2 regions of the Streptococcus sp. ALY_211 genome follow, and region 2 is predicted to be linked to the other one. Evidence: predicted binding sites of a transcription regulator. Region 2 holds the regulator's gene; the other holds the start of a gene.
The links. The regulator Rex, encoded in region 2, represses fermentation and respiration genes when NADH is low (regulators of the CRP and FNR family bind a similar motif). The targets are predictions, from matches to a motif close to TTGTGAANTANTTCACAA.
Positions count from the first base shown of each region.

Region 1: adhE (bifunctional acetaldehyde-CoA/alcohol dehydrogenase) is a predicted target of Rex. The motif match lies at 2,979-2,996, and genes of this name have one in related genera.

Region 1 is NZ_JBZFUN010000006.1:77,191-82,695, reverse strand. It holds gene AC4HAJ_RS06605 (hypothetical protein) at 1-102, shown strand, start outside; gene AC4HAJ_RS06600 (LPXTG cell wall anchor domain-containing protein) at 245-1,132, opposite strand; gene AC4HAJ_RS06595 (hypothetical protein) at 1,776-2,021, shown strand; gene AC4HAJ_RS06590 (hypothetical protein) at 2,472-2,726, shown strand; gene adhE (bifunctional acetaldehyde-CoA/alcohol dehydrogenase) at 3,077-5,505, shown strand, end outside.
Region 2 is NZ_JBZFUN010000016.1:1,514-7,018, forward strand. It holds gene AC4HAJ_RS08430 (cysteine desulfurase family protein) at 1-854, shown strand, start outside; gene AC4HAJ_RS08435 (DUF1831 domain-containing protein) at 857-1,210, shown strand; gene AC4HAJ_RS08440 (redox-sensing transcriptional repressor Rex) at 1,316-1,951, shown strand; gene AC4HAJ_RS08445 (gamma-glutamyl-gamma-aminobutyrate hydrolase family protein) at 1,980-2,675, shown strand; gene radC (RadC family protein) at 2,672-3,355, opposite strand; gene AC4HAJ_RS08455 (PTS fructose transporter subunit IIABC) at 3,449-5,452, opposite strand; gene pfkB (1-phosphofructokinase) at 5,449-5,505, opposite strand, start outside.

The DNA.
Region 1 (5,505 bases), on a different contig from region 2:
CGAAAGTTTGCAATGATCGAGCCTGAACGATTAAAGCAATTGCGTCCAGAACTTTATCATAGGATGATGAAAAATCGTGTGGAGATCAACAAAGAAGAATGAGTTGCGTTTATCAATTTTACACCCCTTCAAGGGGTGTTTTTCTATATTTGTAAGCTATTGATTAATCATAACTTTTGTTCTATCATCAACAAAAATAGACGAAGCTGGAAAATGTTGATCCAACCTCATCTATTACAATGGATTATGATTTTTTTATAGGAAATTTTTTAATAAAGATCACTGCAGCACTTAGCGCAGATACAATAGCGGCGTATACTGTGAGAGGCGTTTTTGCTTCACCTGTTTTAGGTAAAGTATTTGCCTTATTATTTGATGAGTTAGCTTTATCTGACGGTGCAGAGTGATTTTTAGATGATTTTTCCGCATCACCAGAATCTTGTTTATCTGACGATTTAGAATTCTTTGGATCAGATGAATCTTTCCCACTTTGGTTAGGGACATCTGTACCACTGCTTGGAGCTTCTTTTTCATCAGATGATGAGGAATCTGACTCTGATTTTCCCTTGTCTGCTGAGCCATCAGATCCTTTTTGTGAGGAGGAATCATCAGAATCACCTGCTTGTGATCCAGATTCAGATCCTTGATCTGGAGCATCGGTACCGTCGGAAGGTACCGAATTATCAGATGGTGGCTGAGTTTCTTCTGATGAAGAACTATCATTAGAGTCAGATTCTTCAGATGATGGCTGGGTCTCCTCAGATGGATCACTAGAATCAGGTGCTTCGGATGACGGCACACTATCGTCAGAATTAGGCTGCTCGGCTTCGGATGATGAATTAGAATCAGATTCTGACTGATCAGAATTGCCATCATCGGGTTGATTTTCTTGCGGAGCTTCTTGGTTATTATCGGGTGTTTCTGTGTCGCTATCAGGTACATCTACTTGATCGTCAGCTGATGCAGTAGCTGTTACCAGAGAGTTAATAGATTTGATAAAATGTTTAGGAAGTCGAACAGAAGGTGCAGACAATGTTTCTGCACTAGCCGGGGTAGATGTGGTGAGTGCTAATCCCAAGATACTAGCGGATAATAAGAGACTTGATTTACGAGTGAAAAATGATTTTGACATACTGTAAATATCCTTTCTTTATGATAACTACTTTAGTATAGCTTAAAATATGAGTAGAACTCTTTATTATAAAAAGTTCTACTTCATTGAGGACGTTATCTAACTAAAACTTGTTTTCTTAGATATTATTTAATAAACTAGAGTTAATGGCACTAGATTGCTGACGAGTTACATTAGAATAGTGAACCGGATGCTTATTATTGGCCTTTGATGCCTTAATTTTTAGGAGTGTGATATGACACGAAGTTATAAGAGTTATTTACTTGTATTTATTATAATGCTGCTATTTTTGTTGATTGGTAGCATCTATTCGTTAAATATTAATGGGCGGATCTTATGGCATCCTTCGGTAATGATCAGTTCATTCTCAATTATATTATTAATGGTTCTTAGTATATATGCACTAAAAGCAAGGGTCTCTTATCGCTATCTTTTATTATTGGCATCTTGTGTGATTTCCTTCTATCTATGTGCTACCCTTTTGACAACACGAATATCTCATTATAGAACTGTACAGACGAATATACTCTTGAATTCTGATCGGTTACTTTTTAGGGATGACACCGCAATGAAACTATTATCTAAGAATTCCAAGGGAAAAAAGATCTTATTTTTTTATAGATATGGGTGTAAACGTTGTAAAGTGGCCGTACCTTATCTGTTAGAGCACATTTCTTCAGAGGACAAAGAAAGTATCTATTTTATCGATATCAGTAGCAAGCGAGGGAAAAAATTAGCTCAGTATTATAACGTAAATTCCGCTGCTACAGTAGTTGTATCCGACCAAGACGAATACAAGGAGTACTCCTTAACAAGTATTAAAAAAGGCAAAGCTGTTATTGATTTTGAAACTATATCTCGAGTTATTGATATAGTGACCTCTCATTAAATTATTTTTTATTATAAAAAATAATCTGAAGGTATTTTGATAATATTAGTGGTGTAGTGATATTGTTGAGGAACGCAAGCTAATGATAGAGTAAATCATTTGCAATAGCTTACCCTGCAATTTTGACTACAGATAAATGTAATCCCTTCTTTGGATTATTTTCTATCTATTCATTTAGATGATACTTGTTTTGTAACAGGTATCATCTTTTGTTTTCTAGGCTCGATAGATTAACAGTAGTGTTTATTGTTGGATAACTTAACCACTTTACAGTCATAATTTTATTTGTTTGATACAGAAAAATACTCTTCTAACTTGAATCTCAACTAGTAGAAGCCTATAATAGGACTAACGACCTAACCTCCCTGAGCAGATCGGAGGAAGCCTTTAGAAGTAATAGAGTAAGTGGCTTGCAGAGTCAGTTATGATGAATTTAGAAGGAGATAATTGATGCTCAAACAAGAAAATGATAAAGCTGATTATGATAAAGATTATGAGAGAATTTTTGACTATTTCTTTATAGGAATTGGCTTGGCTGCTATAGTGACCTTGTTCATTGGTGGCTTGACCCGATATCTTACGTGGACGGTTGTTTTTAAGGTTGTTCTTACAGGACTTATAATAGTAAGTGCGATGCTACTAGCCTCTCATAAGCCATCTTTAAAAGAGCATGTCCTATTTGAAGACCAAGATTTCTTATCATGAAGTCTTTAGCAGTTGATAATTTTCCTTTCTTATAAGATCTATGGAAAGAATGAGTTGATTAGTTTTGAACCTCCAGTCCCATCTCAAGATTGATAGCATCCTTAAATTATTTTCTGAGAGCAGATCTCTCCTTTAACTCTGGGAAGATCTGCTTTTTAATTCCCTCAATAGTTGATGTCCTCCTTATACTTTAATAAGTGAAAAAATTCACATTATCTATTGACAGTGGTCCAGAAATATAATATACTAATATCGTGAAAAAAATCACAAATACAAAATGATAAACGGCTACAGTATTTCTTCTATAGAGATGATCTGATAGATAACCGCTTAAAATGGAGGAGTTTCCTATGGCAAAGGATACAAAGGTAGAGACTATGACGGCTGAGGAAGAAGCACAAGTTTATACAGCTGGCTTGGTTGATAAAGCCCTAGAAGCAGAAAAAATTTTCGCCAATTATACCCAAGAAAAAGTTGACCAGATTGTTGCAGCTATGGCTCTGGCGGGTTCTGAGCGCTCGCTTGAGTTGGCCAAAGAGGCTGTCGCTGAGACCAAGCGTGGTATTGTAGAAGATAAGGACATCAAGAATCACTTTGCGACGGAAAATATCTATGAGCTCATCAAAAATGAAAAGACGGTTGGTATCATTGATGAGGATAAGGTCAAAGGTCAGGTTAAAATCGCAGCTCCTCTAGGTGTGATTGCGGGTATCGTCCCAACGACAAATCCAACCTCGACGACCATGTTTAAGATCTTGGTAGCTCTAAAGACCCGCAATGCCATCGTCTTTGCCTTTCATCCAGGCGCTCAACAGTGCTCGAGTCATGCCGCTAGGATTCTCTATGATGCTGCGATCAAGGCAGGGGCGCCAGAGAATATTATCCAATGGATCGAGACTCCCTCAATCGCTAATACTAATGCCTTGATTACCAATCCTCATATCGCTTCTATTCTTGCGACAGGTGGGCCTGGTATGGTTAATGCCGCCCTTCGCTCTGGTAACCCCTCTATGGGAGTTGGGGCTGGTAATGGTGCGGTTTATGTGGATGCGACCGCACATTTGGATCGGGCTGTTGAAGACCTGCTCATGTCTAAGCGCTTTGACAATGGTATGATCTGTGCAACAGAAAATTCTGCTGTCGTAGAAGCCGCCATTTATGACGACTGGCTCAAGAAGATGCAAGAAAAAGGTGCCTACCTAGTCCCTAAAAAGGATTACAAAAAGCTAGAAGAAACTGTCTTTAATGACAAAGGCGGGGTCAACGGCCCTGTTGCAGGTATGTCAGCTCGCTGGATCTGTGAGCGAGCAGGCCTTGACTTGCCAGAAGGTAAGGATGTCCTTTTATTTGAGCTAGAGGCAAAAAATATCGGAGAAAAACTCTCTTCAGAAAAACTCTCTCCACTCTTGTCTGTTTATAAGGCTAAGGACCGTGAAGATGGGATTGCTATTGTAGAGGCGCTCCTTGAGCATGAAGGCGCAGGTCACAATGCGGCTATTCAGATTGGATCGCAAGCCGATCCCTTCGTTGCTGAGTATGGGGACCGTGTCAAAGCCTCTCGTATCCTTGTCAACCAACCGGATTCTATCGGTGGTATCGGTGACATCTACACCGATGCGCTCAAGGCCAGCTTAACACTTGGAACAGGATCATGGGGGAAAAATTCATTGTCACACAATCTATCAACTGGCGACCTCCTCAATGTCAAAACGGTGGCTAAGCGTCGTAATCGTCCACAATGGGTGCGCCTACCAGAAAAAACTTACTACGAAAAAAATGCAATTTCTTACTTACAAGATGACTATGAACCAATGAGTCGAGCCCTGATTGTGGCAGACCCTGGAATGGTTCAGTTTGGCTTTGTCGATACCGTTCTCGCTCAGCTCGCTCTGCGTGATGAAAAAGTGATGACTGCTGTCTATGGAACAATCAAGCCTGATCCAACTCTTGGACAAACCATCGAGATTGCCAAGCAAATGCGTGATTTCAAGCCTGATACCGTTATTGCAATCGGTGGTGGATCTGCCATTGACGCCTCCAAAATTGCCCGCCTCATTTACGAAGTTTCACTGGATCGAGACAGTGCTTGGCTGGATTCCTATGATGAAGTTAGTGATTTCTTCTTAGAATTGCAACAAAAATTTATCGATATCCGCAAAAGAATCGTCAAGTTTAAACATCAAAGACAGACCCGCCTCTTTTGTATCCCAACAACGTCTGGTACAGGTGCTGAAGTGACTCCTTTTGCCGTTATTACTGACGACCTGACCCATGTGAAATACCCTCTGGCCGACTATGAGCTGGTACCACAAGTGGCTATCGTTGATCCTGAGTTTGTCATGACTGTTCCTAAACGCACAGCGGCTCTCTCTGGATTAGATGCCCTGTCCCATGCCCTAGAGTCTTATGTCTCAGTCATGGCATCTGACTTCACCCGTCCATGGTCTCTAGAAGCTATCAAATTGATCATGGAAAATTTAGAGGACGCCTATCATTATGATCCTGCCCATCCAACACTTCGTGGTGAGCAAGCCAAAGAAAATATGCACTACGCATCGACCATAGCTGGGATGGCCTTTGGAAATGCCTTCCTTGGGATCAATCATTCCCTGGCTCACAAGACAGGTGGTGAGTTTGGGCTTCCGCACGGCTTAGCGATCGCTATCGCCATGCAGCACGTTATCCGCTTTAATGGCGTTGCTGGTAATGTGAAGCGTTCTGTTTACCCACGCTATGAGCAATACCGTGCGCAAAAAGATTATGCTGATATTGCTCGTGC
Region 2 (5,505 bases):
GAAAGCATCTTATCACAACAGCTATTGAGCATCATTCTGTTCTCAACATCATGGAATACCTTGAAAGCCGTTTTGGTTTTGAGGTGACTTATCTCCAGCCAAATGACCAAAATAAAATCACTACAGACAGCCTCAAAGAAGCTTTGAGAGACGATACCATTCTCGTTAGTACCATGTTTGCTAACAATGAAACAGGTGATCTCCTTCCGATTCAAGAATTTGGAGAATTATTGGCTGACCATCAAGCTGTCTTTCATGTTGATGCCGTTCAAGTCATAGGGAAAATAGCTATTTATCCAGAAAAGCTAGGGATTGATCTCTTATCTGCTTCTGCTCATAAATTTCATGGACCTAAAGGAGTTGGATTCCTCTATGCTCACCCTCTACATATGGATTCTCTCCTACATGGTGGTGAGCAAGAAGATAAAAGACGAGCAAGCACAGAAAATATGGTAGGGATAGCTGGTATGGCTCAAGCTATGACAGAAGCCTATCAAGATATGACTAACCACTACCAACATGTCAGTAATTTAAGAGAACAACTCTTATCCAACCTAGCTAATATGGACTACTACCTCAATGGAACAGATAATATGCTACCCTATGTTGTCAATATTGGTTTTCCATCTAGCAATAATGGCCTCCTTCTAACCCAGCTGGATCTATCTGGGATAGCTGTCTCAACAGGATCAGCATGCACAGCCGGCACTGTTGATCCTAGTCATGTACTTGCTGCTTACTATGGTAATGATTCAGATAGACTTCATGAATCCATTCGAATCAGCTTCTCAGATCAAACCCTGCCACAAGATGTTGAACAACTCACTACTAAATTAAAGGAGATACTTTCTTAACAATGGCTTTTGAAAAAACTATCCACCTTGATGATTGCCTATATCGTTACACCCTTACAAGTAATGTCCGAAAGTATACGTTAATTGATACTACTTTTGAACAAAACAAGCTTGGTCACTATGAACTGAATAGACTTCTCGAAGAAATTCCTAATTCTGGTAATGGCTTTCCTTTGAAGCTCACGGTCAATAAAGACCTCACTTCCTTTAAATTAATCATTACAGACCAGTCAGGGCTACGTCAAGTCAATATTTTTAAAAATAACAAGCTGAACATTATCCAAGATAAATTTTATTTTCTAATGGACAGTCTCGTAGAACGCGATATTTTTACAAAAGAAAGAGTTGATAGCTAAAACCTATATTATTTATAGGTTTTTTATATTAGTTAATTTGTTGCAGTTTTCACAAACTTAGTTTATAATCTAGTTGAATTTTAAATGAAATTAGGAGTTGATCATATGGCCATTGACAAATCCATCCCTAAAGCGACAGCAAAACGACTTTCACTCTACTATAGAATTTTTAAGCGCTTTAACGCAGAAAATATTGAAAAAGCAAGTTCTAAACAAATTGCTGAAGCAATTGGTGTTGACTCAGCTACCGTACGTAGAGATTTCTCATATTTTGGTGAGCTCGGTCGTAGAGGTTTCGGCTATGATGTCAAAAAATTGATGAACTTCTTTGCAGATATTCTCCATGATCATTCTATTACCAATGTTGCTCTAGTAGGTTGTGGCAATATGGGAAGAGCACTTCTTCACTATCGCTTCCATGAGCGCAATAAAATGAAAATCATCATGGCGTTTGATACAGATGATAATGAGCTGGTAGGAACTAAAACTACTGATGATATTCCTATTTATGGCATCTCAAGCCTTAAGGAAAAACTGGCAAATTCAGACTGCCAAACAGCTATCCTAACAGTACCTAGCATCAAGGCTCAAGAAGTATCTGAACAGCTAGTAGAAGCTGGTATCAAGGGGATCTTGAGTTTCTCACCTGTCAATTTAGATCTACCTAAAGGTGTCTTTGTCCAGTATGTCGATTTAACCAGTGAATTACAAACTCTACTCTATTTTATGAATCAGGATTAATAGAAAAAACATTTAAAGGAGGATATCTATGGCCCCTAAACCAATTATTGGTATTACAACAAATGAAAGACCCAATCCCAATACAGGTATTATGTGGAGTTATGCACCAACAGGATTCATCCAGGGTGTACAACGTGCAGGTGGACTTCCTCTGCTTATTCCTATAGGACCCCCCCAAGAGGCTAAAGATTATGTCGAAAAGGTAGATAAAATTCTTTTAATCGGAGGTCAAAACATTGACCCAGACTTCTATCATGAAGAAAATACTGCAAGTGATGATGACTTTTTACGAAAACGGGACATCTTTGAATTTGCTATCATTGATGAGGCAATCCGGCAAGAAAAACCTATTTTTTCAGTATGTCGTGGTACTCAGCTGATGAATGTGGCACTGGGGGGAAGTCTCAACCAGGCGATTGAAAATCATTGGCAAGATGAACCTAGTGACTACCTCTACCATCGTATGTCTGTCAAAGAGGACTCAAAACTAGCGGAATTTTATGGAAAAACCACAGAAATAAATTCTTTTCATCATCAAAGTATCAAAGAATTATCACCATTTTTAGATGTGATAGCTATGGATCCTGATGATAAAACAATAGAGGCTGTTCAATCCAATAATCCAGACATCCATTTCATGGGAGTTCAGTGGCATCCTGAATTACTTTTAAATCATCGCTCTGCAGATCAACAGCTCTTTGATTATTTTGTTAACGAGCTCTAAAGAATCAAGTCACTCCTTTCTCGAAAGCTATAATAACTTTTACTACCAACGATGATGTGATCTAGGAAATCTACTCCTAAGTCGTCACAGCATCGTTTTATTTTTTCGGTAAAATCAATATCATGATGACTAGGACGTGGCTGCCCCGAAGGATGATTGTGGACAACAATCAGTGAAGTCGCCATCAACTTACAAGCATGATGAAGAATTTCACGTGGCTCAGCAATAGAGTGACGAACACTGCCAATAAAGATCGTTTGCTGCTTGAGCAAACGATTCTGGGTATCTAAATAAAGAGCAACTAAATGTTCCTGCCTTTTATCTCTCAACTCCTCAATCATTTTTTTGGCCAATTGACTGCTAGAAAGGATACGCTCACGCTTTTCAGGCACTGCATTGTTGACACGTCTTGAAAATTCTAATATCGCCTTGATTTCTATAGCTTTCACAGGTCCTATACCATCAAGCTTTTGCAACTCTTTTAAAGAGAGTTGACGAAAATCAGCCAAGCTATCCATCTGACTAATAATATGATTAGCTAAAGATAAGACTGGCTCTTTTTTTGTCCCAGTACGTAATATAATCGCTAATAGTTCCTGATGACTGAGTTCTTCTGCCCCTTGAGCCATTAAACGCTCTCTGGGCTTTAAGGCATCATTTGAAATTCCAATAGTATACATAATAATATCCTCCATCTATATATTCGTAAAATAAAATCAAAAAAATGGTTAGAAATAAAAATTTCTAACCATTTCTACTATTTATTTCTTAAATTATTTTGCCTTACGTAACACTCCAAAGAGTATACCAGATACAATAGCACCAATAGCGACATAGACAAGATAGAGCCACCAGTTAGTCGTTAGAGCAACAACGAATACACCACCGTGTGGAGCCATCAACTTAATGCCTGATAGACCAACTAAGGCACCTGTAAGAGCTGAACCAGCCATAAAGCTAGGAATAGCACGAACTGGGTCAGCAGCACCAAATGGAATAGCGCCTTCTGTGATAAATGATAAGCCCATAACAATATTAGTCAAACCTGAATCACGTTCTTCTTGTGTAAACTTAGCAGGGAATAAGCGAGTAGCCACAAAGACAGCCAATGGCGGTACCATACCACCAGCCATTACTGCTGCCATAGCCACAGAACCACCGCTTGCTACTGTTTCAGCCAGTGTACCTGTACCAAAGATATAAGCAGCCTTATTGAACGGTCCACCCATATCGATGGCCATCATACCACCAACAACCAAACCAAGTAAGATAGCTGACGCACCAGACAATCCTTGGAGGAAGTCGTTCAAGGCTGTATTGATAGCGCCCATTGGGATATTCACCAAGAGCATCAAGAAACCAGTAATAGCAACACCAAGTAATGGTAATAAAAGAATAGATTTAATACCATCAAGTGAACGTGGAACTTTTATATACTTCCTTAGAAGAAGAACAACACCACCAGCTAGAAAACCACCAACCAAGGCTCCAAGAAATCCTGAAGGTACTTGTCCAGAAACGATTTTATTAACTGCTTCTGTAAGTTTGTTTTCCGAAGTAATTGAAGCAAATTTATCATAATGGACAATGTGGCTGTAATCCAATCCTATTTTAGCCATACTACCAGCTACAAAACCGGCAATCAAGCCAGGTTTCTCAGCAATGGAGTAAGCGATATAACCAGCAAGGATAGGTAGCATAAAATCAAAAGCTGCATTACCAATTTGATTGAAAAGCGCTGCAATCAAATGATAATTACCCAAGTGGCTAAGTTGAGATTTTGGTACACCCATTCCTTGGTCAATAAGGAATGAAAGGGCAATCATGATACCACCACCGATAACGAATGGCAGCATTTGTGAAACACCACTCATGAGGTGTTTATAGAAAGCACTGCCCAGACCTTTTGATTCCTCAGCAGAGCTTGACGCAGCTGCATCCGTTGCATGGAAAGTTTCACCCTTACCATCTAAGATATTTTGAATGAGCACTTCTGGCTCACGAATACCAGCAGCAACCGGTTTAGAAATCAACTGTTTACCATCAAAACGAGAAGTCTCAACAGCTTTATCCGCAGCAATGATAACACCCTGTGCTTTTGCAATCTCATCTGCTGTCAATGCATTACCAACACCAGAAGCACCATTTGTTTCAACACGAACGGTGACGCCCATTTCCTCACCTTGTTTGATGAGAGCTTCTTCAGCCATGTAAGTGTGGGCAATTCCTGTTGTACATGCCGTAACAGCAACGATAAGCGGTTTATCTGAATTGACTGCTTCTTGCTGTGCTGCAGCTTTTTGCGCTGCTTGCGCTTCATTTTTTTCTTCCTCTGCATCAAAAGTTGCAATCACTTGATCAGGACTGGTCACCTTGCGCAAACTATCTGCGAATCCAGGCTTCATCAAATACTTGGACAACTCAGCAAGAGCTGCTAAATGCGTATCATTAGCACCATCTGGTGCTGCAATCATAAAGAATAAATCTGTTGGTTGACCATCCAATGCTTCATAATCAACACCTTTACTAGACTTAGCAAAAAGCACCGTTGCTTCCGTCACAGCTTTATTCTTACTGTGAGGCATGGCAATACCATCCCCAAGGCCTGTTGATGTTTGGGCTTCACGATCCATGATACCTTTTTTAAAAACATCAAAATCTGTCACAACACCCTTATCTACCAAGCTAGCAATCATCTCATCGATAGCTGCTTCCTTGGTAGTCGCTTGCAAATCAAGAAGCATGACCTCTTTGTTTAGGACATCTTGAATTTTCATAGTTTTTCTACCTCTACTTTTTGATATGTATCCTTAATAAACTCAATACTTGC